Regions from separate parts of the Oceanobacillus sp. FSL W7-1293 genome, predicted to be linked through region 2. Evidence: riboswitches for the same ligand, from Rfam matches in the RefSeq annotation. Region 2 holds a riboswitch; each other region holds the start of a gene.
What was found. Region 2 has a riboswitch for S-adenosylmethionine ahead of MKY65_RS09720 (5-methyltetrahydropteroyltriglutamate--homocysteine S-methyltransferase). Riboswitches for the same ligand answer to the same signal wherever they lie in the genome.
Positions count from the first base shown of each region.

Region 1: it holds a riboswitch for S-adenosylmethionine, as region 2 does, so the genes downstream of both, MKY65_RS04295 (ATP-binding cassette domain-containing protein) here and MKY65_RS09720 (5-methyltetrahydropteroyltriglutamate--homocysteine S-methyltransferase) in region 2, are expected to answer to the same signal.
Region 3: it holds a riboswitch for S-adenosylmethionine, as region 2 does, so the genes downstream of both, metK (methionine adenosyltransferase) here and MKY65_RS09720 (5-methyltetrahydropteroyltriglutamate--homocysteine S-methyltransferase) in region 2, are expected to answer to the same signal.
Region 4: it holds a riboswitch for S-adenosylmethionine, as region 2 does, so the genes downstream of both, MKY65_RS17500 (ATP-binding cassette domain-containing protein) here and MKY65_RS09720 (5-methyltetrahydropteroyltriglutamate--homocysteine S-methyltransferase) in region 2, are expected to answer to the same signal.

Region 1 is NZ_CP150212.1:868,094-873,502, forward strand. It holds gene MKY65_RS04285 (alpha-hydroxy-acid oxidizing protein) at 1-27, opposite strand, end outside; gene MKY65_RS04290 (methionine ABC transporter permease) at 42-710, opposite strand; gene MKY65_RS04295 (ATP-binding cassette domain-containing protein) at 706-1,725, opposite strand; SAM riboswitch class I at 1,863-1,959, opposite strand; gene MKY65_RS04300 (pyridoxal phosphate-dependent aminotransferase) at 2,021-3,190, opposite strand; gene brnQ (branched-chain amino acid transport system II carrier protein) at 3,448-4,785, shown strand; gene MKY65_RS04310 (TetR/AcrR family transcriptional regulator) at 4,821-5,409, opposite strand, start outside.
Region 2 is NZ_CP150212.1:1,955,792-1,961,200, forward strand. It holds gene MKY65_RS09705 (DinB family protein) at 1-33, shown strand, start outside; gene MKY65_RS09710 (MDR family MFS transporter) at 348-1,751, shown strand; gene MKY65_RS09715 (hypothetical protein) at 2,702-3,175, shown strand; SAM riboswitch class I at 3,289-3,391, shown strand; gene MKY65_RS09720 (5-methyltetrahydropteroyltriglutamate--homocysteine S-methyltransferase) at 3,487-4,602, shown strand; gene tnpB (IS200/IS605 family element RNA-guided endonuclease TnpB) at 4,999-5,409, shown strand, end outside.
Region 3 is NZ_CP150212.1:3,470,854-3,476,262, forward strand. It holds gene MKY65_RS16960 (class I SAM-dependent methyltransferase) at 182-754, shown strand; gene MKY65_RS16965 (hypothetical protein) at 763-1,152, opposite strand; gene MKY65_RS16970 (gamma carbonic anhydrase family protein) at 1,656-2,183, shown strand; gene metK (methionine adenosyltransferase) at 2,544-3,743, opposite strand; SAM riboswitch class I at 3,912-4,017, opposite strand; gene pckA (phosphoenolpyruvate carboxykinase (ATP)) at 4,200-5,409, shown strand, end outside.
Region 4 is NZ_CP150212.1:3,579,815-3,585,223, forward strand. It holds gene MKY65_RS17490 (MetQ/NlpA family ABC transporter substrate-binding protein) at 1-235, opposite strand, end outside; gene MKY65_RS17495 (methionine ABC transporter permease) at 297-965, opposite strand; gene MKY65_RS17500 (ATP-binding cassette domain-containing protein) at 958-1,980, opposite strand; SAM riboswitch class I at 2,109-2,208, opposite strand; gene MKY65_RS17505 (thioredoxin family protein) at 2,345-2,665, opposite strand; gene MKY65_RS17510 (toprim domain-containing protein) at 2,810-3,175, opposite strand; gene gcvH (glycine cleavage system protein GcvH) at 3,391-3,771, opposite strand; gene MKY65_RS17520 (arsenate reductase family protein) at 3,838-4,194, opposite strand; gene MKY65_RS17525 (DinB family protein) at 4,214-4,687, opposite strand; gene MKY65_RS17530 (ion transporter) at 4,875-5,409, shown strand, end outside.

The DNA.
Region 1 (5,409 bases), 1.1 Mb from region 2:
AGAGCCTTTTTTGGATGAGGTTGTCATATTTTTTCCCCCAATTAATCTTTTTTCAATCGTTCGGCGAGCCGGTTACCGAGAGACTGAAGACCTTGAACGATAATAACGAGCATAATAACGGTGACATACATGACATCTGTTTCATAACGCAGATGTCCAAACCGGTAAGCAAGGTCACCTAAGCCTCCTGCTCCGACTAAGCCGGCCATAGCGGTTGCCCCGATAAGGCTGATTGTTGCGATAGTTAATGCAAGAACAATAGCTGGTCTCGCTTCCCGCAGCATCACATTCCAAATAATTTGATGTGTTTTTACTCCCATCGCCCGGTATGCTTCAATAACACCTTGGTTGACCTCCAGCAGGGAGGATTCAATCAGTCTGGCAATATAAGGAGCTGCATTGACAACGAGCGGTACAATAACCCCTTTGACACCAATGGTCACACCTACGATCAATTTGGTAAAAGGAAGCATGAAGAATAAAAGAATAATAAACGGAATCGATCGGATAACGTTAATCAGTAAGTTTAAAAACTGATAAACAAATTTATTTTGTAATGGTTGTCCCGGTCGTGTCAAAACTAAGAGAATAGCTAAAATAACGCCGATAATAACAGCGAAAAACAAAGAGATTAAAACCATTTGAATGGTTTCTATTATGGCATCATAAAACTCTGAACCCCATTGATCAATAAATGCCTGCATGTCAATTTACCCCCAATTCTTCTACTTCTACGCCTTGTTCCTGCAAGAAGGAGAGAGAATGTTCCACTTGATGCTCACTGCCGATTAAATGAACGACAAGGTTACCAACAATGCCATTTTTTAATTCGATAATATTTGCCGTCAAGATATTCGGTTCTACATAAAACTGCTGTGTAACCTTAGATAACAATGGCTGTCCTGTATTTTCACCAAGGAAGGTCAAACGAATTACTTTGCCCTCTAAATTCAAATCATCAATCAAACGGTCCGATAATTTTCGTTGTGAAATGGTATTTAAGAATTTTTTGGTTGTCGGCTGTTTAGGTTTTGTAAATAATTCTATCGTCGACCCTTGTTCAATGAGGTTTCCGTTTTCAATAACGTAAACATAATCGCATATTTTTTGGATGACGTTCATTTCATGCGTAATCAATAGAATTGTGATTCCAAGCTCTGCATTAATTTTTAATAATAGTTCGAGAATGGAATTTGTTGTTTCTGGATCAAGTGCGCTGGTTGCTTCATCGCTCAGGAGAACCTGTGGTTCCTGGGACAGTGCTCTGGCAATAGCAACACGCTGTTTTTGACCGCCGGAAAGCTGAGAAGGATAAGCATCTTTTTTCTCGGCTAAATCGACAATATCTAAGTATTTCATGACTCTTTCCTTAACCTCTGCCTTCGGTACGCCGAGTAATTTTAATGGAATCGCAATATTCTCATAGACATTGGCAGTCCTTAATAAATTAAAATGCTGAAAAATCATGCCGACTTTCTGTCTTGTCTGCCGGAGCTTTTCTTTTGATAATTTGGTTAAGTCAATTCCATCAATCCAAACCTTGCCTTTCGAAGGGGATTCCAGTAAATTGGCACAGCGAATTAATGTACTTTTTCCTGCACCGCTGTAGCCGATTACGCCATGGATTTCTCCTTTGTTGACAGAAATCGTCACATTGTCCAGTGCAGTAACATCTTTTCCTTTTTTGGAGGGGAAAATTTTGGTGACATTCTCTAATTTAATCATCTGCTGTTTTTCCTGCCTTTCTATCATTTATGCTGAACTGGTAGTTATCAGCAGCTTTTCTTATCAAAATCTATACAATTTGTAAAAAGAGCCTCTCTAGATGAAAGAGAGGCTCGAAAATGTAATCTTATTTTCTGCTCTCATCTTTCAAGACGGATGTCTTGCTGGAATTAGCACCTTTTTAAAGGTTGCCGAGCTTCAACGGGCCAGTCCCTCAGCTGCTCTGGATAAGAGGTATAATCGTAATTGAATTGTATTCTTTAAAAGTATCTTATTTTACAAGTTTCGTCAATATTTATTTTTGAAACAGCTGCAGTTTCTCAATACGTCGAATAGCTTCACGAATACGCTCCTCTTCTACGAGTAATCCGACGCGTATATAACCTTCTCCATTCCTTCCGAAACCATTCCCGGCTGCAACGGCAACATCCGCCTCTTGTAATAAATAATCGGCAAATGCTTCACTTGTAAACGCCGCTGGTACAGGGAGCCAGGCAAAGAAAGAGCCTTTCGGTGCAGTGACTTCCCAGCCGATATGTCTGCATTCTTCTATGAGGACATCTCTGCGTTGTTCATAGCGTTCGACAAGCGAGGTGACACAGCTTTGATCACCTGATAATGCTTCCGCAGCTGCCTTTTGAATAGCTGGGAAAAGACTGACAAATAAATGGTCCTGCAGAATATTAATCGCTTCAATCATATCTTTGTTGCCGGCAGCAAAACCGACTCGCCAGCCAGCCATATTATAGGTTTTGGAAAGGGTGTACAGCTCAACGCCGACATCTTTCGCTCCTTTTGTTTGCAGGAAGCTTACTGGCTGATGGCCGTCGAAACCGATGGCTCCATAAGCGAAATCATGAACAACGCCGATATCATTTTCCTCCGCTAATGCAACGGTTTCTTCAAAAAATTCTTTCGTTGCAACTCCTCCGGTCGGATTGTTTGGATAGTTGAGATATAATAGCTTGGCAAGTTTCTTTTGTTCCGCCGTCAGGGCAGCATAATCTGGTAAAAAATTGTTTTCCTCTAATAATGGGAAGGTGTCATAAGTAACATCTGCTAATGGAACACTGGACAAATAATCTGGATATCCAGGGTCTGGCAAGAGCATTAATTCGCCTTCATCCATAACAGCTAAAGGGAGCTCTATCAGACCGATTTTACTGCCGAACAGAATAGCAATTTCTGAAGCAGGATCTAAATCGACATCATATTCTCTTTTATAAAATTGTGCTGCAGCCTTTTTTAATTCATCGGTACCGCGGAAAGGGGAATATTTATGGGCAACCGGATTTTCGGCGCTTTCCTGAAGGGCACGGATAATATGCGGCGGTGTCGGCTGATCCGGGTTGCCTTGTCCGAGATTTATAATATCTCTTCCTTCTTCTAGTGCTGTAGCGACTTTAGCGGCAAGGGATGCAAAAAATTGAGCAGGAAGCTTTTCTACACGACGGGATAACTTCATCATCTATCGACCTCTTTATACTAGTTTGTAAATTTTATAATTACATCTAATAGTATAAGTTTGCAGTGCGATTGTCTATAAAAAATATGAGAGAACAGCAAACCAAGGATGTATGGGAATTTTTTCTATAATCCCTATTCATCCCTTTTTCCGTTGCATTTCATATGTTAAAGTAGTAAGATAGAAATCGTGTCAAATTATGTTAAATAATTAGATAATTCCAAGAATTATTTGGTTTGGAGGTAGGAGGAATAAAAATGAATACCAAACTGCGTATAGGAAATTATTTAGCAATTGCATTTATGTTATTTGCTTTATTTTTTGGAGCGGGAAATCTGATTTTCCCTGCACAACTGGGACAGTTATCAGGGGATAATATTATCCCGGCTACGATTGGCTTTTTAATAACTGGAGTAGGGCTGCCTTTTCTCGGTATTATGGCAATGGGCTTCTCTGGAAAAAATAATTTACAGGAGCTTGCAAGTCGTGTTCACCCTGTTTATGGTCTTGCATTTACAGCCTTACTTTATTTAACGATTGGTCCATTCTTTGCAGCTCCAAGAACAGGAACGGTAGCTTATGAAGTTGGTATTGCACCATATGTAAGTGAAGGAGCACAATCAACGGTACTCTTGATTTTTACAGGGGTTTTTTTCTTAATTACTCTGCTTTTCTCGTTATTCCCATCAAAAATTGTCGATAATATTGGGAAATTTTTGGCGCCGGCGCTGGTGGTTTTACTGCTTGTTTTATTAGCCGTTGCATTTTTTAATCCGATGGGATCCATTCAGTCTCCAGAAGAAGGATATCAGTCTTCTGCCTTTTTCATTGGATTTTTGGAAGGTTATAACACGATGGATGCCTTGGCTGCATTAGTATTTGGGATTATTATTATTAATGTTATCAAAGGATTTGGGATTACGAATAACAATCAAATTCTTTCAGCAGTTACGAAAATCGGTTTAACATCAACAGCGTTACTTGCTATCATTTATGTCGGGATTTCCTATTTAGGAGCAACCAGTGTGTTAGAATTGGGTATATTTGAAAACGGGGGACCTGTATTAAGTGGAGCAGCAACGCATTATTTCGGTACATTTGGAGCTATTTTGCTGGCAGCTATTATTATATTGGCTTGTCTGACAACAGCAATTGGACTGATTACAGCGAATGCGGAATACTTTCATTCCATCATTCCTGCCATTGCTTATAAGCCATGGGTGTTTTTCTTTTCCATTTTAACGTTTGTCGTTGCTAACTTTGGACTGGAAAACATTATTTCTTTCTCTATTCCAGTGTTGATGTTCTTATATCCGCTGGCGATGGTGTTGGTTTTATTAACTTTTGTTTCACCATTTTTCAATCATTCACGTTTAGTGTACATTCCGACCATAGCGGTCACGTTCATTTTTAGTATCATAGACGGTCTTTTAGCGCTTTTTGATTCAATAGGATTGGAATTGCCTGGCTGGCTGGATTCACTTGATAAGATGCTTGTGGAGAATCTTCTGCTTTATGAAGAAGGCTTAGGCTGGCTCTTGCCGGCAGCAATTGTTGCAGTAGTAATGATTATTGTAGCGAAAGTGAAAAAATAAAATGAAATAAAACCTGACTGGCAGATTGAAAACGCTCAGTCAGGTTTTTTTTGTTCATTTTTTCCTGCAATACCGTAGAAAAACAATTTCATTAATTCTTCTGTTAAAGGGACGAGTTGTTCGATGGCATCTCCTTTTTGTAAATAATCGCTAAACATCTGAAGGTAGACGAAGATAGCCGTATCGCTGATAGCAGGATCAATAAAACCTTCATCCCTCCCCTGTTGAACGAGCTGCATCATTGCTGGAAGTGCCTTTTCCTGGTAGAGACGCTCGATAAAATTACCTGGTATTTTATATTGCTCCATCATATAATTGGAAAATTCCTCGTGTACATCATTTACGATTTGTGCTTCAGAGAAGATAAGCTGCTTCATCTTCTCTTCATACGATATCGGCTCTTCAATGAGTTTATGATATTTTTCCCACATTTGATTAGTATAGTAGACAAGCACTTCATGCAATAAGTTTTCCTTGCTCTCAAAATAATTATAAATGGTTACTTGTGACACATTTGCTTCTTTTGCAATCTTCGAGATGGATACCTTTTTGATGCCCTCTTTTTGAAATAATGCTGTGCTTGTATTTAAAATCTTTTCTTTTTTGATTGATGTTCTTCGTTCA
Region 2 (5,409 bases):
ATGGGGGTGAAACGACCTAATATATGGGATTAATTTCTTCTTTATTATGGTAGATTATAAAAAGCTGCGTAAAGTTAAAATAAATTACCAATCATTCTAAAACCATTCATGTATCTTATCAATAGATTATGCAATGGTTTTTTTAATGAAATTAAAAAGTGTAAATCGGAAAAGCTTTTCATCAGCTTATCCATATTAACCAAATCAAAATCCTTTGATGTAAAGAGGGCTTAACTGAATAAAAATGTTACAAAATAAGCGGAATGATTTGTTGTTCTCTTTCAAATATGATATTATGTTCTATTGTTGATTAAAAAGTAAATATTTTGTAAGGAAGTTGGTATAAAATGGAAAGCGAAAATACATTTGAAATTAAAAAATATATTCCGCTTTTCGCGGTATTATTATCCGGTGCTTTTGTCACCATATTGAACCAGACGCTGCTAGGGACTGCACTTCCACCTATCATGAAAGATTTGAATTTGAGTGAGAGTACAGCGCAATGGCTACAGTCGGTTTTTATGCTCGTAAATGGGATAATGATTCCAGTTACGGCTTTTTTAATTGATAAATTCACAACACGTAAATTATTTATGACTGCAATGGGATTGTTCACTATCGGCACGTTTATTGCAGCAATTTCACCAAACTTTTCATTGTTATTGGTTGGGCGGATTTTGCAGGCTTCAGGGGCCGGCATTATGATGCCGCTGATGCAGACGATATTATTCCTGACCTTTCCTGTTCATAGAAGAGGTACAGCAATGGGACTGTTTGGACTAGTTATTGCATTCGCACCGGCGATTGGCCCGAGTCTCTCAGGCTGGCTCGTGGATCAGTTCCCATGGCGCAGTGTATTCTATGTTGTACTGCCGATTGCTATTTTAGATATGATAGCGGCTTACTTCTTATTGAAAAACGTAACAGAGCTGAAGAAACCGAAATTGGATATTTTATCGGTCATCCTTTCTACAGTTGGCTTCGGTGCAATTCTATACGGTTTCAGTGTCGCCGGCGACGCAGGGTGGCTCAGTCTTCAGGTCATTCTTACGATTGTTATCGGCAGCATTTCTCTCTATTGGTTTATTACCAGACAGTTGAACTTGAAAGAACCGCTTCTTGAATTCCGGGTATTCAAACACAGCACATTCACGTTAGCAACGGCGCTTGGAATGCTGGTCTTCGCTGCGATGATTGGGACAAATGTTATTTTGCCGTTATATATGCAGAATATGGTTGGCTTCTCGGCGCTTGAATCTGGGCTTGTCTTGTTGCCCGGTGCGATTATAATGGGATTCTCCAACCCGATTACCGGTTATCTTTTTGATAGATTCGGAGGAAAATGGCTTGCTCGGGGCGGCTTGTTACTGCTAGCCTTGACAACTTTTGCATTCACGAATTTATCTGCGGATACAAGCTTCAACTATCTGGCAACCATGAATGCCATTCGCATGATTTCGATTGCCATGGTAATGATGCCTATGACAACCATGGCATTGAACCAGCTGCCTAACGAATTGATTCCGCACGGGACAGCAATGAATAATACATTCCGCCAAGTAGCTGGCTCGGTTGGTACAGCAGTGCTTGTAACAATCATGTCCACTGCAGCTATACCAGGTGAGGATATCAATGGTATTATTCATGGTGTGAATGTTTCCTTTATCGTAGCAGCAATTATTGCTATCGTTGGATTTATTCTTTCTTTTAAATTAAAAGAAGAGATAAAACCGGGAAATCGTGTCAGCTAAGGTTCTAATATCAAGCTAAATAAAGTACCAGGCATTGTAACAATTGATTATTGTTAGATGTCTGGTACTTTTTTTGATGGGGTATTGAAGAGAGTATTTACATTTATAGTTTCCTTCATAGAATTCTAAGAAAGTTGATCGGACTTGGTATATGGTATAATGGTGATTAGCATCATTTGGGAGGAATAAAATATAATTGAAGAAATTTAAAGATCAGAGAACTCGTTATTTTTTACACTTTAAGAAAGCATAAAGAATTCAAGGAATAAAGTATAAGTGCAACGGTTTTGATGGGGCGAGTAATCGCAGTCCCAACTAAGGCATTCACGAAAGGCTTGCACTCCAGAGTATAAGGGATTCTAAGAAAGTAAAATACGTTTTCAAGACTCCCTTTAGGAAAAGCTAGTCTGCTGCATGCAAAATTTGTGAATATTCATCCTTTTTCTGATGGAAATGGAATAACCTCTAGATTACTTATGAATTTTGAATTGATGAAGTCTGGATTTCCTCCAATTACAATTGAAAAGGACGATAGATTCAAGTATTACGAGGCTTTAGATATTTCTGGAACAGAAGGGGATTATGAACCCTTTCTATTGTTTATAGCCGAACGTTAGGTGAAAACGTTAGAGAATTATTTAGCTTTTTTAAAAGATTTATAAATAGAACCTTCATTTAGTAGAAGTTTATCGACACACAGGATGTGATAGGATGGAATTAAATCAAAAAGAAGATGAATTTGCTACGAAAACTACAGCTCAAAATTTGGGGGAGCGACTGGCTCTAAACTAACTGAGCGATAAAAAAGTTGTTACTGTCGTTTCAGAAACATGAAAATTTAGGGAAATCTTCAGTTGATATTGTAGTACAGTGAGTTAAAAGAATATATATTCATTAGGATGTAATAGTCCCTTATAATATAGGTATAGACAAGGAGGATTCAATGAATTTTGAATAATAAAAAAACGGATTTTTCTACCCTTGTTGCCAATCTGCTTACTGTTGGTCTAGTAATGGGTAGTATCGCAGTTATTGTAGCCATTCCTATTTTAATAACATATGGTTTATCTAATATTTTAGCAGGCTGGAATCTTATCGAAATACATTTTTTTGATAGTATTTTTATTAATTTTCTTTACTTCGGAGGATTGCTTTTTCTGTCTTACATGGTGGGGATGCTGTTTGATTTGTTATATATGCTAATCCTTAAAGCAGCGAAAATGAAACAGACAAAGAAAGTAATGCTTTGGAGTTATGTCGTTCAATGGTTGCTTAGTGTTAGTTTTTATAAAATATGTATTGAGCCCCTATTTACGAGAGTTAGTGTATCATGGAAAGGAGCAGCTATTTTATTTTTCTGCTTGTATTTGGCTGCTTTTGTAATCAGTGAAGATTATAAAATTTTTTCCGATAAAAAAAGGTAACGCAATCTTGATTTAAATCGATCGCAGCAAGGTTCCTATATTTTGGGATTCTCCTTGACGAATTCATTGCTTCCATGTAAAGTAAACTGTAATTATTCGTATAATTCCATATATTCTTATCGAGAAAGGTGGAGGGACTGGCCCGCTGAAGCCTTAGCAGCAGACGTTGATTTGTACTGTGCTAATTCCAGAAGCATTTTTGCTTGAAGATAAGAAGAGACTTTATCATATCGAACCTCTTCTATTTTCGGAAGGGGTTTTTTTAATGGAATATAGAATGAATATAGCAGATAAAGAGAAAGGGGTATTCGATGGCAATATCAGCAGAGACAAAAAATACACGTGCTCCATTCAGAGCAGATCATGTAGGAAGTTTTCTACGACCTAAGCGTTTAAAAGAGGCGCGTGCACAACAGGCAAAAGGAGAAATCAGTGCAGAACAATTGCGTCAATTGGAAGATGAGGAAATTATCAAACTGGTAGAACAGCAGAAAGAAGCAGGACTTCAATCCGTGACAGATGGGGAGTTTCGCCGAGCCTGGTGGCATTTTGATTTTCTGGAAGGCTTAGATGGTGTGGAAGGCTATACCGCAGAACAAGGTTTACAGTTCACTGGCGTGGAAACGAAAAAAAGAGGCATTAAGGTAACCGGTAAAATTGGTTTTAGTAATCATTATATGATCGAGCATTATAAATTCCTGCATGGTATTGCCGGAGATGCGGTTGCAAAATTTGCGATTCCGAGCCCGAACATGCTCTTTTTCAGAGCAGATTTTGAAGAAGGAATTTATGAAAATGATGAAGCCATTATTGATGACCTGGTTGCTGCTTATCGAGGGGTGATTCAGGCATTATACGATGAAGGCTGCCGCTACCTGCAGCTGGATGATACGTCCTGGGCAGCCTTTTTCTCAGAGAAGGGCAGAAATTCGTTGATTGAAAAAGGAAGAAATCCAGAGAAAACAGCTGAATTATGTGCGAGAGCAATCAATGAATCGATTGCGAACAGACCAGGTGATATGCTGGTAACAATGCATATTTGCCGGGGGAATTTCCAATCTACCTATATGTCAAGCGGCGGTTACGAAGCGGTGTCAGAAACGATTTTTGGCGGTTTACAGGTGGATGGTCTTTTCCTGGAGTTTGATGATGACCGCTCGGGCGGATTTGAACCCTTGCGTCATGTAAACTGTGATAATTTATTTATCGTACTGGGTCTTATCACGTCTAAGTTCAGCGAGCTGGAAGATCCGGAGGCTGTTAAAGCAAGAATTACTGAAGCGGCGGGCTATGTACCGTTGAATCAGCTTTGCCTGAGTCCTCAATGCGGGTTTGCTTCCACAGAGGAAGGAAACTTATTGAGTGAGGAACAGCAATGGGAAAAAATCCGGCATGTTGTGCGAATTGCTGAAGATGTCTGGAAATAAGAGCGATGAGCAAAGGAGATTTGGAGAGGTGGGCTTTCCGAATCTCCTTTTTGTCGAACTTTTTGAACACGCACTATGAATCATTTAGAGAAGGCTGTTTTGAATGTAGATACTTTTGAGCTAATAAACCAGTATTGAAAACGGAAGCTAAGGTGATGAACAAAAATAAATTTGCCATTATGTCACTGATTCGATAAGTAAAATTAAAAAGTAAGTAAGTGTTTATCGAAAAAAGGAGAGAAAACTCCCTCTTCAAGCGCGTAGAGGTAAGGGGGAGATGAATCTCCTATGCACAAAAGATTGCTTAGGAGTGTCTCACTTGTTCAATATAAAATCGAACAAGTGTTCCAAAAACATCCTTCTTCTGATATAATAGACAGGAGGAGGTTAGAAGCTATGAAAATAACAAAAGCATTTCGTTTTCGTATCTATCCGAACAAAAAACAAATCACCTTCATCCATAAGACAATCGGCTGCTCCCGCTTTGTCTACAACTATTTTACGGGAAAACAAAAAGACCACTATTGGCATACGGTGAATGAAATGGTACAAAATGGACAGCTTCTTCAAAATAATTGGAAGGGAGAATTTTTCAATAAAAATAAGGCAATCAAAGCGGTTCCAGAATTGAAGAAAAACTATCCCTTCCTCAAAGAAGTCGATAGTATTGCCCTTCAAAAAGCGGTGGAAAATGTTAATGATTCCTATACGCGCTATTATAAGAAGCAGAATAAGGCACCTCGTTTTAAATCAAAAAAGAATCCTGTCCAATCGTATACCACGAAACATGTCAATGGAAATATTGCT
Region 3 (5,409 bases), 1.5 Mb from region 2:
ACGTATCTTACTTCTTAGTATACACTTATTTTTATAATTGGAAACCATATCTCGAGGAAAAATATAATACAGACTGTTGACTATTCAATTGAAAGCGGAGCAATAAACATTTTACCGTTTTTCTTGTTATAATGAAATACAGCATATTTACATTGGAAAAAATACAGAAGGAGACAGTAACATGCTATTAAATGTTTTAACCTGCGCACATACACTTTTAAAAGAAAGCCTGAAAGAAGGAGATACAGCTATCGACGCGACCTGCGGAAACGGACATGATACATTATTTTTAAGCCAGACTGTCGGTCCTTCCGGCAAGGTATATGGATTTGATATCCAGGAGCAGGCCATTCAAAATACGAAAGAGACACTTTACAAAAATGGCTGTCATAATGTATCCCTTATTCAGGACAGCCATGAAAAGATACATAGCAATATTAAAGAAGATATTTTCGGCGGTGCTATTTTTAACCTTGGCTATTTACCAAAAAGCGATAAATCAATAGTTACGAAAGCGCCCTCCACCATCGCCTCGATTGAAGCGATATTGGAAAAACTGAAAACAAACGGTCTGGTCGTTCTGGTTATTTATTATGGGCATCCGGGCGGCGAGGAAGAAAAAGAAGCGGTTCTTTCTTACGCCTCACAATTAAATCAAAAAGAATATCAAGTGCTCAGGTACCAATTTATCAATCAGCAAAATCAAGCTCCGTTTTTAATCGCTATCGAAAAAAAGAAACGCTCTGTGTCATAGAGCGTTTCTTATGCAATTCCTAAAAATAGTAATCGAAAGAATAAATTTAAGAAATGCCCGGCTGTCATGATAATAAATATAATAAAAGAAATCATGAGCGCACGGGATCGAAGTGTCTTATATTTTTTGGGATAGGGAATCCAAATATAAGCTGATACAACCATGAGCGGGACAGAATATAAATATCCAAATAGATAAACCCAGTCGCGCAATGCAGAAAGTTCGCCCAGTTCAGGGTCTTGCAGGTTGTTCAACTGATTCATATATCCGGCTGCAAAAATAATAGTTAACAAAATAAAATAACCAAATGTTGTCAGACGCAGCCATTTTTGCTCATCGCTTATCAGTATATAGACACCGATAAAAAATAAAATCCCTATTACAATTTGAATCAACATGAAAGTACAACCCCATTTTTAACGATAAATCAGTTCTCTGCGCCACATGCAAAACTTTCTCTCTCTGTAAAAGTCCGCCTGTTTGTATGGATGCCCCATTATCCATAGCCAGATTAAAACAGATTTATACAATTACTTATTCCAGTTATTACTGGAACATCTGTTACTGCTCCCATTGTCAAATCAACAACGTGGAAATTACTTAGAATAGTGTTCCTGTTTATCTCTTTATGTTATTACTATCCTTAAGTAACCAGCTTATTTATTCTACCATAAAAAGATGCGTATCTGTAGAGGATAAAAAGAAATATATCTACATTCAAACTTATTATCCACATCAAACAAATGGCTTAGAATATATGCCTACAATTAGGAGATTGCGATAGGAATAACAATTCTTTCTCCTTCATTCAGTACCAAAATCAACTCATTTAGAGCTGCCTTTCCAGATAATATTTCCTTTGATATACTTTAATCAATATGACTGAGTTGGAGGAATACAGATGATTGAATCATATAAAGGAATAACCCCGTCTATTGATTCTGCCGCATTCATTGCCAAAAATGCGGTAATCAACGGGGACGTGACGATTGAAGAAGAAGCAAGTATTTGGTTCCACACGGTGATTCGCGGTGATGTGGCACCGACAAAAATCGGCAAGCGTACCAATGTTCAGGACCTCTCTATGCTGCATCAGAGTCCTGATATGCCGTTGATTCTTGAAGATGATGTAACTGTCGGACATCAAGTCACCTTGCATTCTGCGATTATACGCCATCATGCGCTGATTGGCATGGGTTCTATTATTTTAGATGGCGCAGAGATTGGGGAACATGCTTTTGTCGGCGCCGGGAGCCTGGTGCCGCCGGGCAAAAAAATACCGCCCCGCACATTAGCTATGGGCAGGCCGGCTAAAGTGGTCCGTGAATTAACCGATAAAGACTATCAAGAAATGGACCGCATCCGTAAATCCTATGTGGAAAAAGGACAATATTATTTAAAAGAAACAAACATGGGCGGAAAGGAATAAAACCAGTTTCCTTCCATTATAAAGAAAAACCAAGAACACCGCTTGGTCTTTAAAACATCAGTGTTCTCGCCGAAGAGATATCCGCTGCGACGGGCTTCGGTGGGGCGAGTAATCGCAGTCCCAGTGGGAAGACCCCGCAGGAAAAAGTGTTCTTCTTTTTTTACCCTCGGGGCATAAGTACGACTTTAGCTCTGTCTGCGCCTGATGGCTTGCCAATCGCTAAGTCTTCTTTATCGAGGAGGCTGAGCTCAAGCCCACGGAAAGCGGAGTGTATTTCTGGAGCGGCTATATTCAGCATTTTTTATATACTTTTATTCTTTAAAGAAAAACGTCAGGCATCTTCAGACACCTGACGTTTTTTTATTTTGCAGTCAACGCTTTTAATTCTTCTACTTTATCTGTTTTTTCCCATGGGAATGTAATATCTGTACGTCCGAAATGGCCGTAAGCAGCTGTGTTTTTAAAAATTGGTCTTCTTAAATCAAGCATGCGGATAATACCTGCCGGCCGCAAATCGAATAGCTCCCGGACTGCTTCCACTAATCTCTCTTCACTGACTTCCCCTGTACCGAATGTATTGATTGAGATAGAAACGGGCTGGGCAACGCCAATCGCATAAGCCAGCTGAACCTCACAAGAATCAGCAAGACCTGCAGCAACAATATTTTTAGCAACATAACGGGCCGCATACGCAGCAGAACGATCCACTTTCGTTGCATCCTTACCGCTAAAAGCGCCGCCCCCATGTCTGGCATAGCCTCCATAAGTGTCTACAATAATCTTTCTTCCGGTCAAGCCGACATCGCCTTGTGGACCGCCTAAAACAAAGCGCCCGGTCGGATTAATATAATACTTTGTTTTTTCATCCAGTAATTCACCGGGTACAACAGCTTCGACAACATGTTTAATAATATCCGCTTCGATTTGTTCATTCGTAATATCCGGATGATGCTGCGCAGAAATGACAACCGTATCTACACGCAGCGGCTGATTATCTTCACCGTACTCAACGGTTACCTGTGTTTTCCCGTCTGGACGCAGATAGCCGATAATCTCTTCCTTTCGAACATCTGCTAATCTTTTGGATAAACGGTGTGCTAAAGAAATTGGTAAAGGCATCAGCTCTTCAGTTTCATTACATGCATAACCAAACATTAATCCCTGATCACCGGCACCAATTGCCTCGATTTCTTCTTCACTTTCTTGTCCTTGTCTTGCTTCCAGCGCAACATCCACACCGCCGGCAATATCAGGAGACTGCTCATCAATAGCAGTCAATACAGCACATGTTTCTGAATCAAAACCATATTTTGCCCGTGTATAGCCAATTCCTTGTACTGTTTCACGTACAATTGCAGGAATATCTACATATGTACTTGTAGAAATCTCTCCGGCAACTAAAACAATTCCAGTTGTAACCGTAGTTTCACAAGCCACTCTGGCATTCGGATCCTTCGAGAGAATCTCATCCAGAATAGCGTCTGAAATTTGGTCAGACATCTTATCCGGATGCCCTTCAGTAACTGACTCAGAAGTAAATAAACGACGATTTGCAGCCATAAGGCTAACTCCCCTTCTCCAATAATGTTACGGAACTCTATTTCAATATAAATTTATCATTCCACCCAATGTGGTTTCATTTTTTAGAGGATATTTAAAAAGTCTCCTAAAAACAAAAAAACCTCTCCTTCAAAATATATGAGGAAAGGAAAACTTATTGGCCTTTCGCTCTTATTGTTCAAGGAATGATCCTTGCATCAGGTTAGCACCTTTCACTTAAAGTGAGGTTGCTGGGCTTCATCGGGACTGTCCCTCCACCATCTCCAAATAAGAGTATCCGTTCAATATTTAGATTAACGAAACAAGCCTCTCCTGTCAACCTTATTATCATCTGTGACAGAAAAAATAATTTTTCATAAATTAGTATGAACTATTATATTTAATGTGTTATACTAATAAACATATTTCAAGATAAAATCAATTCTAAACCATTAATAAGGAGTGAATAATTGCTTTATGAAAATATTGCGGAGAAGTATACTGGAGGAGCTCACTTTAACTAATATTTACAGCAACTATTCTGTTGGCCAGCTTATCGAAAAAATTATTCATCGTGATGAAGCAAAATTAACATCTACTGGTGCGGTCCGTGCCACCACTGGAAAATACACGGGACGTTCTCCAAAAGATAAATTTATTGTAAAAGATGCTTTATCAGCGGATAAGGTAGACTGGGGAAATGTTAATCAGCCTATTGAAGAGGAAGTCTTTAATAGGCTGATTGGCAAAGTGATTGCCTATTTAGATAACCAAGAAGAAATTTTTCATCTGCAAGCTTATGCGGGTGCGGATGAAAAATACAAACTGCCTATTCAGGTAATCAATGAATATGCCTGGCATAATTTATTCGCAAGACAATTATTTATTCCTGTTGAAAAAGAAATGGAGCAATTACATGAAGCTGATTTTACAGTAATCTCTGCTCCCGGTTTTAAAGCAGACCCGGAAGTTGACGGTACAAACTCCGAAGCCTTTGTTCTCATTTCCTTTGAACAGCGCATTGTGCTTATCGGCGGAACAGAATATGCGGGAGAGATAAAAAAATCTATCTTCTCTGTAGCTAATTTCCTCCTCCCCGAGCAAAATGTTCTGTCCATGCATTGCTCTTCTAACGTCGGAGAAGATGGCGATGTCGCTTTATTTTTCGGTTTATCCGGAACTGGAAAAACCACACTTTCAGCTGACGTTGACAGAAGGTTAATCGGTGATGATGAGCATGGCTGGAGTGACGAAGGTGTCTTTAATATTGAAGGCGGCTGCTATGCAAAATGCATTAATTTATCTGCAGAAAAAGAGCCGCAAATCTTTGATGCTATCCGCTACGGATCTGTTTTGGAAAATGTCGCCTTGGATGAAGATACACGCGTCCCGGATTATGATGATACTTTGTTAACAGAAAATACACGGGCGGCTTATCCATTAGAAAATATTGATAACAGCTTAGAGCCAAGTGTAGCCGGACATCCAAATACAATTATTTTCCTGACCGCAGATGCTTCCGGTACTTTACCGCCAATCAGTAAATTGACAAAAGAGCAGGCAATGTATCATTTCTTAAGCGGATACACGAGCAAGCTGGCTGGTACAGAACGTGGTGTAACTAAGCCTGTCGCTACATTCTCAGCATGCTTCGGATCTCCGTTTTTACCATTAAATCCATCTGTCT
Region 4 (5,409 bases), 1.6 Mb from region 2:
AAACATAGTCTTCATACTGTTCAATTTCTAATGTAATTCCTTCTTCTTCTAATAACGGTGCTGCTTCTTCTAAGATTTCAGCATGCGGGATACTGGAAGCACCTACTGTAATTTCAGTTGGCTCATCCCCTTCACTGCCTGTACCTTCTTCGTTGTTGGAAGAATCATCATTTCCTCCGCATGCTGCTAATAATAAAATCAAACTCGCAACTGCTAAAAACCAAAGCTTTTTCATGTTGAACGCCCCTTTTTATTTTTTATTATGTGAATCAAGAAATTCTTGAATAGCACCTTTTTTAACGCTTGTCTATCTTTCTGGTTATAGCATCCCCAATAAACTGGAAGATAAATACGATAATCACAATGATGACTGTGCTGACAAATACAACATCCCAGCTTTTCCGCTGAAATCCGAAATAGTAGGCATGGTTCCCTAATCCGCCTGCTCCAATCGCTCCTGCCATCGCTGTATAACCGATTAAAGCAATCGCTGTAACCGTCAGCCCTGATACAAGTGCAGGCTTGGACTCTGGAAGCAGCACCTTAAAAATAATCGTCCTTGCTTTAGCCCCCATTGCTTTGGCAGCTTCTACAACCCCTTTGTCTACTTCCTTCAATGCAATCTCCACTAATCTTGCATAGAATGGAGCAGAACCGAGAATTAAAGCCGGTAAAGCAGCATTAGGTCCGCGCAGTGTCCCCACTACAAAATCAGTGAAAGGAAATAACAGCAGGATCAATATAATAAACGGAACAGCACGAAATACATTGACAAATGTTGCAACAACAAAATTAATCAATCGATTTTCCCAAAAGTTCCCTTTCGACGTTAAAAATAACAGCAGGCCTAAAAGTAAGCCAATAATGGCTGTGCCGACTAAAGCTATAATGGTCATGTAAAGTGTTTCTTGAGAAGCTTCTACTAAATCTTCTATCGTAACGTTTGGAAATAATTCCTCAAGCATGCTGAATTACCTCCAATTCAATAACATCCTGTTCCTCCAGGTACTTCATTGCCTCTTCCTGCTGATTTCCAATCAGCTGAACAATCAATGTCCCATAGCTCCCGACCTGTGTCTGGGTGATTTTCCCCTGCAAAATATTAACATGGATATCAAAATTCTTCACAAGCTGGCTGATTACAGTCTGGTTTGCACTTTCTCCTAAAAACTGTATCCGTAATAACGCGCCCTCTTGATATCTTTCCTTCAACTCTGTCATGTCTTCCTCTTCCTCATCTGATCCAGTCAGCTGTTCAACAAACTTCTGTGTTACCGGCTGCTTTGGTCTGGTAAATACATCGAGAACCGTTCCTTCTTCTACCACTTTCCCTTGTTCCATCACAGCAACCCGATTACAAATTTTGCGGATCACATGCATTTCATGGGTAATTAAAATAATGGTTAGACCCAGTTTTTCATTAATATCCTGCAATAAACGCAGGATTTGATTCGTTGTTTCCGGATCAAGTGCAGAGGTTGCTTCATCACAAAGCAGGACCTTCGGAGAGTTTGCTAATGCTCTTGCAATTCCGACCCGCTGCTTTTGTCCGCCGCTTAACTGTGCCGGGTAGGCATTTTCCTTGCCTGCCAAGCCAACTAATTCAATCAATTCCAGCACCCGCTTTTTCCGGTCGCTTTTCTCCACACCGGAAATCTCAAGCGGAAATTCAATATTTTCAGCGACTGTCCGGGACCAGAGCAGATTAAAATGCTGGAATATCATTCCAATATCCTGTCTGGCAACACGTAAATCCTTTTTCGATAAGGATGTAATAACCTGATTGCCGATTTTTATCGTACCTGATGTCGGTTCTTCCAATCTGTTAATCAAACGGACAAAAGTACTTTTTCCCGCGCCGCTATATCCGATTACGCCATAAATATCTCCATCTGCTACGTTAAGATTTAAATTATCTACGGCGACAATGTCTTTTTTTTCTAAAGAGAATATTTTCTTCAATCCTTCAATGGATATCACTTTATTTCACTCCTATATGTGTACAAACCTATTTTATTGTGTACTCTATACTTTCCTCTTCATTGAAAAAGCGTCTTTCTGCAAGAGAACAGAAAGACGCTTTATTATACACAATATCGTCCATTGCTCCCTTATCTTTACAGTTTCCTGCAGGAATTGGCACCTTTTCAATGATTGAAGGTTGCCGCGGTTTCAATGGGCCAGTCCCTCCACCGCTCTTGATAAGAGTTTGCCTATTTTTAAATGAAGTGCCATTATAGTAGCATGCCATTTGTGCCTTGTCAATCACAATCCTCAGCCATTAACTCGGATTTCTCCATCTTCTGCTTATCGTCGTTAAACATTATCTTAATACAGAAAAAACTTAGTTGTTTATTGCTGTGAATAATTCCGGTTTGTATTTCATCAAATACTGGTAAATATTTGCAGTCGATTGAAACGTGTACACTTTCTCTACCATTTTACCGTTTTCCATAAATGCAAGACATGGCACACTTTCGACTTGATGAGACTGCATAAAATCAGGGTGCATGGACGCGTTCATTTCCGTAAAAATATCTGTTTTATGCAGCCTTTCTATTTTTTCAAGCATGGCGCGGGCTACCGTACATGTCCCGCAAAATGGTGTATAAATATATAGTATGAATCGCTGATGATTCTCTTCTTCTCCACTAAACTGTTTCAAGTTCATTCCCCTCAATCTTTTTCTTTCCATAAAATTATATATGCTGAGTGAAAGGGTTACACTGGTTGCGTATAAAACGATTTCCCATCTTTCCTTATTTATTTCCCCGGCGGATAGAATCCATTCTTATTTTAACGCTTTACGTTACCATTTTGCAAGATAATTGAGATTGATTCCAATGCGTTTTCCTGCCAGAATACTTGCCAACATTCTTTTTGGGGTGGCCGCAACCTCACGAAATTCACTGCTTACATAAATATGCTCTGCGTGCGGCAGTTCTCTGGCCAGCTGTTTTCGGAGTTTCATTCCCGAATCATCCTCGTCTACCAGAATAAATACATCTGTATCGTCCAAATGATAATATTCCAACAGCTCTTCAAATTTTTCTACACCGATGGTTCCATTTGTACAAACAATGGTGATGGTATTATCGTCAAGTATTTTTTCTAGATGCTTTTTATCAGATAACCCTTCAACGATTATGACTTTGTTGTAATCATCTTCCATCATCGTTTTGCACTCCTTATCGAAGTGATTAGGCTGAACATCCTTTTTAACCTAATCCTATCCTATGCTTTTTCTATATTATATGAAAAGAAAAGAGCTAACTATACACGAATGTGGAAAAGTCAGCTCTTTTTCACCTATTTTTAGTGCCTTTTTTGAAAATTCAGGAGCAGCGCCTGTATTTTCATTTTTTCTAAAATAGGTTCAATGTAATTTTATTATCCTTCAATGAATTCCTGATATGCTTTCACATCTAATAATTCTTCTAAATCCGCTTCATTCTCAAGTTCAATAACAATCATCCATGCTTTTTCATGCGGTGATTCATTCACAAGCTCTGGGCTGTCTTCCAGTTCTCCATTTACTTCTACCACTTTCCCGCTTACTGGAGCATACAGCTCAGATACCGTTTTAACAGATTCCACACTTCCAAATGGCTCTTCCAGCTCTAAAGAATCGCCGACTTCCGGTAATTCTACGAAAACAATATCGCCAAGCTCATCCTGTGCAAAGTCTGTAATTCCTATGCGAACTTTTCCATCTTCTTTTTTTACCCATTCATGTTCTTTTGAATATAAATAATCATTTGGCAAGCTCATTTCGTATCCCTCCAACAAAACTTTATTCTCTTTAACTATACATGGAAGTACTGCTCATTTCTAGCACTATTTCCAGACAGATTCATAGGTTTCTTCTTTAAATCCGACAGTTACTTTCTTGCCGTCGGTTAAGACCGGTCTTTTGATGAGCATGCCATCAGAAGCTAAAATCTCCGCCATTTCCTGCGGGGATAAATCATTTATTCTTTCTTTCAAATTCAATTCCCGATATTTTTTACCGCTGGTATTAAAGAATTTTTTAGGCGGCAGGTCGCTTGTCTCCATCCAAGACAGCAGCTCACTCGCACTTGGAGGCTCTTCTGCGATTGGAATCGCCTTATAATCAATTTGATTTGCATCCAGCCATTTTTTTGCATTTCGGCAGGTGCCGCATTTCGAATACCAATAAAAAGATAATGTCATTATTCTTCCTCCGCTTCTGCTATTGATCCTCTTTCGTTGGCCCCATAACACCGGGCACCTCTAAGCCAGCTTGTCTAAGCAGGACAGTCATTTGACCGCGGTGATGGATTTGGTGGCTGACCAGCATACGTAAAATACTTCCTTTTGGTGCAGGTCCGCCGAAATCACCTACTTCATTTACGAGCGCTTCATCTGACAGCTGCTCTTTTGCTTTCTCTGCAACACTTGTTGAAATATTCTCATATGCTTCCAGTATGTCACTTGCTTTTGTTGGAACAGCGTCTGGATCATAAGGAGAGTCTAAATCGATTCCGACCAGGCTCATAAAGAAAACAGGACTATTTACCAAATGCCAGCCCAGCCAGCCGAGACTGTTATGTCCCTCTACAATTGACTGATTTAATTTATCATCCTCTAAAGCTTTTAATACAGATTTTGTACCGTCAGCAGACTGTGACCATTCTGTTAAAAAATCATTTAAATTTCGATACATACTTCATCCTCCTCCATATGATTTCCCTTTTTATTTAGCCTACCACGAAACTTTATCTTTAATCCAATATATTGAATTATTTCCGGCAAAAATTTAGATAGTTTAACATGACAAGACAATTCGTTATTAGGTACAATAATTAATAGATTTTGCTGTCTGATTTAAACAAGAGAAAGGACATATGTGAATGACATTGAGAGCTTTCCAGAATAAATGTGCTGCCATCGCAGAAAATAAAACATTTACGAATCTCATTATCGGCCTGATTTTACTAAATGCGATTATCGTCGGATTAGAAACCTATCCAGCTATTAATCAGCGTTACGAAGCGTATCTTTATTGGATAGATGCTGTACTTCTTTCCATCTTTACCATTGAAATCATGATCCGAATCATCGGCAGCTCCTCGCTTGTCCAATTTTTTAAAAACCCTTGGAATATATTTGATTTTGTTATTGTAGCAGCAAGTATTGTATTTGTCGGTTCCAATTATGTGATCGTCCTGCGTATTTTCAGAATACTCCGGGTGCTCCGCGCCATTTCCATTATTCCGTCATTGCGAAAAATGGTAAACGCATTGCTGTTAACGATTCCCTCCATGGGGAATATCATGATCTTACTGACGATTTTCTTTTATATGTATGCCGTAGTTGGCACCATGTTGTTTCAATCTATTGCCCCAGAGCATTTTGGATCGCTCCATCGAACCTTACTGACTCTGT